DNA from 3 places in the Agarivorans sp. 2_MG-2023 genome. Region 2 is predicted to be linked to each of the others. Evidence: predicted binding sites of a transcription regulator. Region 2 holds the regulator's gene; each other region holds the start of a gene.

Region 1 (3,285 bases), on a different contig from region 2:
GGCACGCTCTGGTCCTTTTATACCTCGGCGCTTTAAGCCATAAGCAATGTTTTCAGCCACATTCATATTTGGGAATAAGGCTAGGTGCTGAAACACCATGTTCACCGGGCGTTTATTCGGCGCTAATTCATTCACTCGCTTTTGATGAATTCTTATTTCTCCCTTTGAGGGCGATTCAAAGCCAGCCAACATGCGCAACAACGTAGTTTTGCCACAGCCTGATGGGCCAAGAATAGAGAAAAACGAGCCAGCTTCTACCGAAAAGTTAAGTTGGTCTACCGCAGTAAAGTCTGCAAAGTGCTTTGAGAGTTGTTCACATTCAAGATCAAAGTTAGCGTTAGCCGCCATATAGGGTCCAAGATTTTACGAAGAGGTAACAAGATTTGGGGCACAAGGCCCCATCTTAGCTATTTGGCCGCTTGAACGCGGTCGAGTACTTTGCCTTCCATGGCTTCTAGGCCGGCTGGAACAGCTGGATACCACTTAATATTATCGATATCGTCACTGCTAAAGCTGGTATTAAATTGGGCTTTAGCCAACTCATTTACGTAAGCATCAGAGCCTTTAGACGCAGTAAAATTACCTGCTGATTCAGTAATTTTAGCGGCAACTTCTGGGCGCATAACAAAGTTGATCCACTTGTAGGCTGCATCAATCGCTTTCGACTTTTTAGGAATAGCAAAGGTATCAATCCAACCTAATGCTCCAGATTTAGGCGCCACAAACTGAATGATTTGCTGCTCACGATTGAGTTTCCAACCGCCAGCATCCCAAGCCATAGCGGCTACCACTTCGTTAGAACGCATCAAGTTCATTAGCTCATCGCCGCCCGACCAGTACGTTTTTACCAGTGGCTTACAGTCAACCAAAGCTGTTTCAACTTTATTAAGTATTTGCTGGTATTTAACAGGGTCAGCATAAGCAGCAAATGGGTCTTCACCCAATGCAAAAGCAAAACCAATTAAGGTTGGGCGCTTCAAGCGGTAAGAGATCTTACCTTCATATTGCTTTTGGCAAAGGTCGGTGTAATCGGCCACATCTTTGGCCATTTCACCATTAACCACTAAACCACTGGTACCCCATACATGAGGAACTCCAAATACCTGGTCGCCTACCGCAGTATTTTTCTTGGTAGCATCAAGCATAGAGGTAATCATTTGTTGTTGCTCAATACGGCTCAAATCAATCGGCTGATAAATGCCAAACTGTTGCTGTACGCCAGTAATACGATCTTGGCTAGGTTGAGCTAAATCAAACCCCGAACCACCAGTGGCTCGAAGCTTCGAAATCATGTCTTCATTGTTTGATTTAGTCACTTTTACTTCAATGCCCGTTTCCTTTTCGAACATATCAATCACTTCCTGAGGCGCATAGCCACCCCACGTTAATAAGCGAAGCGTTTCAGCACTCGTTTGCGCACTAACCATTGCGCCCATACTAAGTACCAAAGCACTCAGTGTTAAACGTTTATTCAACATAATCTCTTCCATGTGGTTCAAGGTGAATTGGTCTACCGACTTATGCGGCACAGATACAACAACTGTTTGATAAACATGCACGAATTTAATGACACTAATGTGACAGCTAAAAGCGTAGTAGCTAATTCCGAGAGCGTGTAGTGAGTTGAAATATTTTTTTATTAGAAAGTATATGAAAAGCACAAACCAGCCAAAATAGACAGCATAAGCAGCGGCTTCAACTAGTTTACCAACTAAGTAAGCTCTACCTCTTGTTCCTTACCTAGACAAAAAGTTGCAGCTATCCAGTGGCTAAATAAATGCTGAACTAGCTCAGTAAACTAAGGCCAAAAAAACAATAGCTTCCTCATAATTTAGCAAAATCTTTAAAAATGTCGCTTGCTTGAATAAAACTTGCACTATATATTTACACAGTTACTGTATGAATAAACAGGTATTGAAATGCTCACTCAATTAAGCGTACAAAATTTTGCCATTGTTCGATTTCTTGAACTCGATTTGAATCAAGGAATGACCACGATAACGGGTGAAACCGGAGCGGGTAAATCTATTGCCATTGACGCCCTTGGTTTATGTTTGGGCAATCGAGCAGAAGCCTCAATGGTGCGACAAGAAGCCGATAAGGCTGAAATTAGCGCACAATTTGACGTAAGCAATAACCAACGGGCTCAATTGTGGTTGCAGCAAAATGAGTTACTGAGTGATGACGAATGCATACTGCGCCGAGTGGTAACAAAAGAAGGCCGTTCCAAGGCCTATATTAATGGCACAGCAGTACCGCTGGCTCAATTAAAAAGCCTTGGCCAATACTTAGTAAGTATTCATGGCCAACATGCTCATCAGCTATTATTAAAGCCCAACCAACAGCTATCAATTGTCGACCAATATGCTGCCCATCCTCAGCTAATCGGTGACGTAAAACAAGCTTACCAAGGCTGGAAAGCGCTCTGTAACGAGCTAGAACTTGCTGAACAACAGCAAAAAGAGCTAGCCGCTCAGCGCCAGTTGCTTGATTACCAAGTAAAAGAGCTGGATGCTTTCTCCCTTCAAGAAGGCGAGTATCAGGATATCGAGCAACAACATCAATGCTTATCACACAGTACTGAATTACAGCAAAGCAGCCACCAACTCACGCAATTACTGGGTCATGACGATCAAGTAAATGTTACGGATATGCTCAGCCAAGCTTGCAAAACAACCAGCCAACTACTTGAGCTAGACCCCAAATTAGAAACCATTAATAATCTCTTGCATGACGCGCAAATTCAGGTTGAAGAGGCAACTCAGCAGTTAGGACACTATAGTGAGCAACTAGACTACGATCCTGAGTTATTTGCAGAGCTAGAAGAAAGGATGAGCCTTGCTTTGGAGCTGGCAAGGAAGCACCATACTTCACCAGAGCAGCTTCCTGCTTTGCATCAAGATTTACTGGCGCAATTAACTCAGCTAAGCCAACAAAGTGAACGTTTTGAACACCTCGCGGATGAGATTGAAAGTGCTTGGCAGCATTATTTAAACAAAGCTAATAAGTTGTCGAAAAGTCGAGAACGTGCAGCCAATAGTTTAAGTAAGCAAATTACCAAAGAGATCCACAAGCTGAGCATGGCTAAAGCCCAGTGTGAGTTTTCACTGCAAAGTGATGCACAGCAATTTACCAACGCTAACGGCATTGACCGAGTTGAACTGCTAGTACGAACTAACCCAGGGCAACCTATGCAAGCCATTGAAAAAGTAGCCTCTGGTGGTGAGTTGTCACGTATAGGCTTAGCGATTCAAGTTATTTGCTCTGCCAGCATTCTCACCCCCA
Region 2 (3,285 bases):
AAGTACATTGAACCAATGTCTTTATGGTTAGTGGTTAGTACCCAACGCATTAATCCGCGAGGGGCATGGTGGTGTTCTTCATGGTCTGAGTGAACGTCACTAATCGTGCTCATTGTCTGTCTCCCTACTGCGCTGCGTTTTGAACGGCCACAACATCCTTGGCCTGCACTAAGTCACCCGTATCATTACCCCAAGCATTTCGCTCATAAGTAATCACCGCAGCTAGCTCTTTCAAACCAAGCTGTTTACCAAAGGCTTGCATGGCTGTGCCAGGCTCGCCATTTACCACTACTTCAATATGTTTAGTCACATCACCTAACGCGATTGGACTGTCTTTTAAAGCGGGGAACACGCCAGGTAAACCTAGGCCGTTAACTTGGTGACAAGCAGCACAGCTTTTCTCATACACTTTTTCGCCTAATGACATCAGCTCATCTTGCTGCATAGTCATGGCCACCAGTTCAAGCTCTTGGGCTTGCTTGGCTAAATAAGCAGCTTCTTTCTCTGCCAACCAAGCATCATATTCGGCTTGAGGTTTGGCGATAACAACAATGGGCATAAAGCCATGGTCTTTTCCACATAGCTCAGCACATTGGCCGCGGTAAATGCCGGGTTTATCAATGATGGTCCATGCTTCGTTAATAAAACCGGGATTTGCATCTTTTTTAACTGCAAAGTCAGGCACCCACCAAGAGTGAATAACGTCTTCTGAAGTCATGAGGAAGCGGACTTTTTTCCCGATCGGCAATACCAAGGGGTGGTCAACTTCAAGCAAATAGTTTTTACGTTTTTCCAGTTTGCCGTTGACTTCATCCCAATCAGACGCCATTACACTGTAAAACTCTAAATCTTGGTCAAAGTACTTGTAGTGCCACTTCCACTGGGAACCCGTCACTTGAATAGTAATGTCGGCATCGGAAGGATCTTCCATTGCCAGTAAGGTTTTAGTGGCTGGAATCGCCATACCTATTAAAATAATAAAGGGAATGATGGTCCAAATAATTTCCACTTTAGTGCTTTCGTGGAATTGAGCAGGAACCGCTCCTTTGGATTTACGGTGATGGTAAATCGACCAAAACATAGCGCCAAATACCAAGACACCAATGGCACAACAAATATAAAAAATTGTCATGTGCAAGCCATAAACTTGCTCACTGATGGCAGTAACACCAGGACGTAAATTGAAAGACATCTCTTGCGCAAACAAATGCGGCGAAAAAAATGTCAGCACTAATAGCTGAATCCATCGGCCCACAGCGCTCTCCTTTGCAGTAGCCAACGACAACAACTTTCCATGCTAGGAAAGTAGCTGCGAATAAAGGGAAAATCCCCACCCCAAAAGCATAGGCTATTACAGCTAAATACAACCTACTGTTTATAAATTAACCCCTAAGTTAAAGAAATGTAAATACATTGTTGAGATTTTTATGGATAAAGACAAAAGATGTGATGTTAACGACAAAAGCCCAAATCAGAGTGATTTGGGCTTCAAAATAGGGAACTTATTGTTGAATAAGGCTTACATCCAATCAGCAGTGCGAATAATACCTACCGCTAAACCTTCTATTTCGATGTTCTGATATTCAAGATCAACTTCAATGGTTGATAACTCTTCATTTTCAGGGTGTAAGTACACCATCTTACCGTCACGCTCAAAACGTTTAACCGTAACATCTTCATCTAAACGAGCCACAACCACCTGTCCATTGTGTACCTGGGTAGTTTTATGCACGGCTAATAGATCACCATCCATAATGCCGATATCTTTCATGCTCATGCCCTGTACTCGCAGTAAATAATCGGCATGCGGATTAAATAAGTTAGCATCTACGGCATAATGAGATTCAACGTGCTCCTGCGCCAAAATAGGCTCACCTGCAGCAACTTGACCGATTAACGGCAAGCCTGGTTCAGGCTCTACAGTGGCTTCATTTGCACTAGCCGGCAAGTATGCTTCGCTAATACGGATCCCTCGCGACGCACCAGGAATCATTTCAATCGCACCTTTTTTAGCTAAAGCTCTAAGGTGTTCTTCTGCTGCATTAGCCGAGCGGAATCCTAGCTCTTTAGCAATTTCGGCACGCGTTGGAGGCATACCAGTATCGTTAATATGGCGGCGAATAAGTTCAAACACTTCTGTTTGGCGGGGCGTTAAGGGCTTCATAGTCTACCTGTAAGTTTATACAGCACACTGTTAGTATATACAGCATACATTTTGACGCAAGGTTTTATATTAATTCTGATTTTGTTACTGTTGATTCAAAGTGATAGGAGGCAATAATGGCCATTGAGATAGTCGAAATATCAGCCCAATATGACCAAGATCTACAGCGAATAATAAAACAGGTTGGCCAAGAATATGGCGCGGTAGGTGAAGGCTTTGGCCCCTCAGATGCTGAAGTCGATAATATGAGTCAGCACTATACACTGCAAAATCGTAGTAGATATGTGGTCGCTTTGTTAGATGGCAAGGTCGTTGGCGGCTGTGGCGCTGCGCCTTTTGCCGATAGTGAAGATACCAGTGAGCTAAAAAAGCTATTTTTACTGGAAGAAGGTAGAGGCCTAGGTCTCGGTAAAAAGCTCTCGTTAGCCTGTTTAGCATTTGCCTTAGAGCAGGGATTTTCTCGCTGTTACCTAGATACGCTTAGTAATATGTCGGCAGCAATTAAACTCTACGAAGGCCTCGGTTTTGAACACTTATCTGCACCTTTACAAGGTACAGCCCATAATGGCTGCGATGTTTGGATGCTAAAGCAACTTTGAGCGCAAAATGGTACTGCAACAAAGAGCAGTATTATCGACTAAAACCAATCGAACTTAGGGTTCGCCTTTCTCGCTTACGCCAAACTAGCATTCCCAGCATCCCCGCAAATAAAAATACCGAAGCTGGCTCACTTACTCTTGTCGCCTCTGCAACAATCAGCACAGGGTTAATGTCTATCCAGAAATAATCGTTATCATTTTGAACGAGAGGACTACGGAAGATGCGCTCAACTTCTGGCTCGGTAATCAATGTGCGATTGTTGAGACTTGGATTCATTAGGTAAGCGCCAGACAAATGCGGTAGGCCTAAATTGTGGCCTAACTCGTGAGCAAGCAACTCTCCGCCTAAACTGCCGGCGGCGTAACTAGATTCAACCACAAAATCGTTTCCAAAATACTCCCCACAACCCACTATCCCTCGATTGATTTGCGAGCCGCAGGCGCTAATTGTGTCGATAAAATAAAAATTGACCACATTAGAGGGGCCAACATGCTGACTAAAAAGTTGGCTCACCTCCGCGC
Region 3 (3,285 bases), on a different contig from region 2:
ATCGATAGCATAGGCGTTATGCCACTGCCAGCAGACAGCAATAGCAGCTTTTCGTTGTTACTTTGCTCTAGGTGAAAGTCGCCACTTGGCGCGTGAGTGTTTAAGTGCATACCCGGTTTAAGGTTATCGTGCAGCCAGTTAGAGGCTTGGCCGTCGGTTACTCGTTTTACGGTTATAGCTAAGCGATAAGGGCGACTGGGCGAGCTTGATAAAGTGTAATTACGATGAACAGGCTTGCCGTCGATCTCAAGTTCAAGCCCCATGTATTGGCCGGGTAAGTAAGTAGCTTGTATGTGTTTAGGTGGCTCAAAGACAAAGGTTTTTACATCGTGGGTATCTTGCTGAACTGCAATGCAACTTAGCTTAACCGCCTCACCTTGCTGCCACTGTTGAGCTGAGGGAGTGCTAGTAGCTTGGCGTTTTTCAGAGGTATCTGGATACACCTCTGCTTGGCGCGCTTCTAGTACCTCAATGCTGTCGTATAAGCTGATTTTTCCACTATTTAAAGCCACAACATTTTGCCCAAAATACACATTACCGCCGTCACCTTGGCGATATTTAGCGAAGGTAGCAAGCGGCTCTTTATTCGGATGAAACTGACCACTGGCTTGGTCGAGAGTTGTGAATATACAGCGAGAACAAGGGTTTTGTACTTCAAATTCAACTTCACCAATTTTAAAGCGCTTCCAGCCATCTTCGGCAAAAGCCTCGGTGTTTTTTACCACAATATTAGGACGAAATTGTTCCATGCTGTGACGAGCGCTAGAGCGTAAATTGAGATCCTCAAGAGACGCTTCAGAAATCAGTAGTAATGGATAGCCGTCGGCAAAAGAAACCTGACTCTCTCGTTGTTTTACTTTGCGCTGAGATTGCTGACCAAAAAACACCAAGTGACAAGGTTCGCCTAAATACTCACTAAACCAAGCATCGTAAGAGCGGTGGCAATGTTGCGCTTGTACGCTGTCTTTCCAAATCATTACCTCACGGTAATCCTCTGAGAACTCGCTATAAATAATATCAAGCGCTGCCATATTAGGTGCGCGCAAATGCAAACCATCGCGATTTAGCGCGCTATGGACTTGTGCCAACTTAGGGTGAGTTCTTGCGGTAATCTGTATGCCGTCTGGCTGGCAAACAACAAATCGGCGGTCAAAAGCTAAACCGTGTTCCTCAACATAAGCATGATTAAGGTGGATACCGGCCGTTGATTTAATGGGATAAACACTCAGTTGGCTTAGTCGTGCATCACTCACAGTTTTTCTTCCTTCAGCAAATTGGTTTTTCAATACTACTCAAGCTCTTGCGTTCAAGCCATAGTAATTTGGCTGGTTACCATGCTAAAAACTGCTCAGTGTTACTTGGTAATTCCGCATATCAGCTTTATACTGTTTGTATATACAGTTATGAGTGCAGCATATTGACAACACTAGCTTCAATTCAGCGTAAGATTATCCATGTAGACATGGATTGTTTTTATGCGGCTGTGGAAATGCGTGACCAGCCAGAATTAGCCAATGTACCACTGGCGGTTGGCGGTATGCGTAGCGGCCGAGGCGTATTAACTACCTGTAATTACATTGCCCGTCAATATGGTATTCGCTCGGCGATGCCAACTCATAAAGCTATGCAACTTTGCCCAGATTTAGTGCTAGTGCCGCCACGTATGGCCGCCTATCAAGATGCCAGCCAGCAAGTGCAGGCCATTTTTCATGATTATGCTGACGCAATAGAGCCATTATCTCTCGATGAAGCCTACCTAGACGTAACCAGTAGCCAAGCCTGCCGTGGTTCAGCCACCTTAATTGCCGAGCAAATTAGGCAAGATATCTTTGATAAAACCGGTTTAACCGCCTCGGCGGGGGTCGCTCCTGTAAAATTTCTGGCCAAAATTGCTTCAGACCTCAACAAACCCAATGGCTTATTTGTGATTAAACCGGAGCAGGTGAGCGAATTTATTGAAACCTTAGCCCTAGAAAAGATTTCTGGTGTAGGCAAAGTGAGCATTGAAAAACTGCATCACCAAGGGCTTTACACGGGGGGAGATATTCGTCGCGCGGAGCGAGATAAACTAAAACAAATTTTTGGCAAGTTTGGTGAGATGTTATGGATGCGCTGCCAAGGCGTGGACGAGCGGGCGGTCAGTAACGACCGGCAACGTAAATCGGTAACGGTGGAGCGTACCTTTGCGCAAGACGAAGGCGACCAAGGTATTTTGGTGGAACGTTTAATGGCTTTACTGCCAGAGTTACAACGCCGTAGTGAAAAGCACCTTAAACAAGCCAAAATGAATAAATTAGGCGTAAAGGTGAAATTCGCTGATTTTCAGCAAACCACCAAAGAGCAGCAATGCCAACAAATTGATGAAACAACCTTATTGGAGTTGTTTAACGAAGCGCTAGCAAGAGGTAAGGGCAAAGCCGTACGATTGATTGGTTTGCATATTGGCCTAGCGCCAGAGCAGCAAAATCAGTCACCGCAACTGATTTTGCCGTTTTAGTTCTGTTATTTAGTTATCTCGCGGTCGTAACTTAATCGCTTAGCGGCATCTAGCGTTAGCATTTGCATAAAGGCACGAGTTTCTGCATCGCTGCCTGATGGTGTGCCTGAATTACTCCCTGCACCAAATACGTTGGTGGGCACATTGCGTTTAGCAAAAGCATCAGCCCAAAGCGCTTGAATTTTCACTTCCGCTTCCAGTTTTTGCGCCAAGGCGTTATCGGCTTCTAAAATTACTCGTTTTTGATAGGCTTCAGCTTCGGCCAATGTTTGCTGGGTTTCGGCTTCAATACGTGCTTTTTCTAAATTGATTTCAGCGGTTTCTTTAGAAATTTTCGCTTGAGCTTTTAATTTTTCAGCATTGGTAATCGCTAACTGCTTATCAGTTTGTGCTTCAGTGGTTTTTTGTATTTGCTCTACTTTCGCTTTGGCCTGACGTTCGGCAACTTCACGCTCACCGCGAGCGATGGCTAATAAACGTTGCTCTTCTTCTTGAACACGTTGCTCTCTGGCGATTGCTCGGTCGGCTGATGCCTTTTGTTTTAATTGCATACGCTCGATAAATTTAGCATTAGGGCGCATATCGGTGATGAGAGCAGATACTACGGTTACTCCAAAATCGGTGAACCGTTGTGATTTACGTAAAGGTAGTCCGTCTTCCCCAAGTACTTTATTTACCACAAAAACGGTTTTGCTATTATCGCCATACTCATCTTGGTCGGTACCTAAAGCGGCATTAGCACTGCCTGTTGATTGTTTAGAATGAATGATAATTTCTTCTCGTTTAAC

What was found. The regulator LexA, encoded in region 2, represses DNA repair genes until DNA is damaged. The targets are predictions, from matches to a motif close to TACTGTATNNNNATACAGTA.
Region 1: a site for LexA is predicted at 1,894-1,913, ahead of recN (DNA repair protein RecN). Genes of this name have one in related genera too.
Region 3: a site for LexA is predicted at 1,384-1,403, ahead of dinB (DNA polymerase IV). Genes of this name have one in related genera too.

Annotation. Positions count from the first base shown of each region.
Region 1 covers NZ_JAUORQ010000002.1:66,500-69,784, forward strand. Annotated here, with positions in the region: gene Q4549_RS03015 (ABC transporter ATP-binding protein) at 1-348, opposite strand, end outside; gene Q4549_RS03020 (extracellular solute-binding protein) at 408-1,478, opposite strand; gene recN (DNA repair protein RecN) at 1,920-3,285, shown strand, end outside.
Region 2 covers NZ_JAUORQ010000014.1:41,919-45,203, forward strand. Annotated here, with positions in the region: gene ctaD (cytochrome c oxidase subunit I) at 1-113, opposite strand, end outside; gene coxB (cytochrome c oxidase subunit II) at 125-1,192, opposite strand; gene lexA (transcriptional repressor LexA) at 1,520-2,164, opposite strand; gene Q4549_RS18450 (GNAT family N-acetyltransferase) at 2,281-2,763, shown strand; gene Q4549_RS18455 (PEP-CTERM sorting domain-containing protein) at 2,795-3,285, opposite strand, start outside.
Region 3 covers NZ_JAUORQ010000015.1:46,864-50,148, reverse strand. Annotated here, with positions in the region: gene Q4549_RS19020 (hybrid-cluster NAD(P)-dependent oxidoreductase) at 1-1,253, opposite strand, end outside; gene dinB (DNA polymerase IV) at 1,418-2,497, shown strand; gene Q4549_RS19010 (SPFH domain-containing protein) at 2,503-3,285, opposite strand, start outside.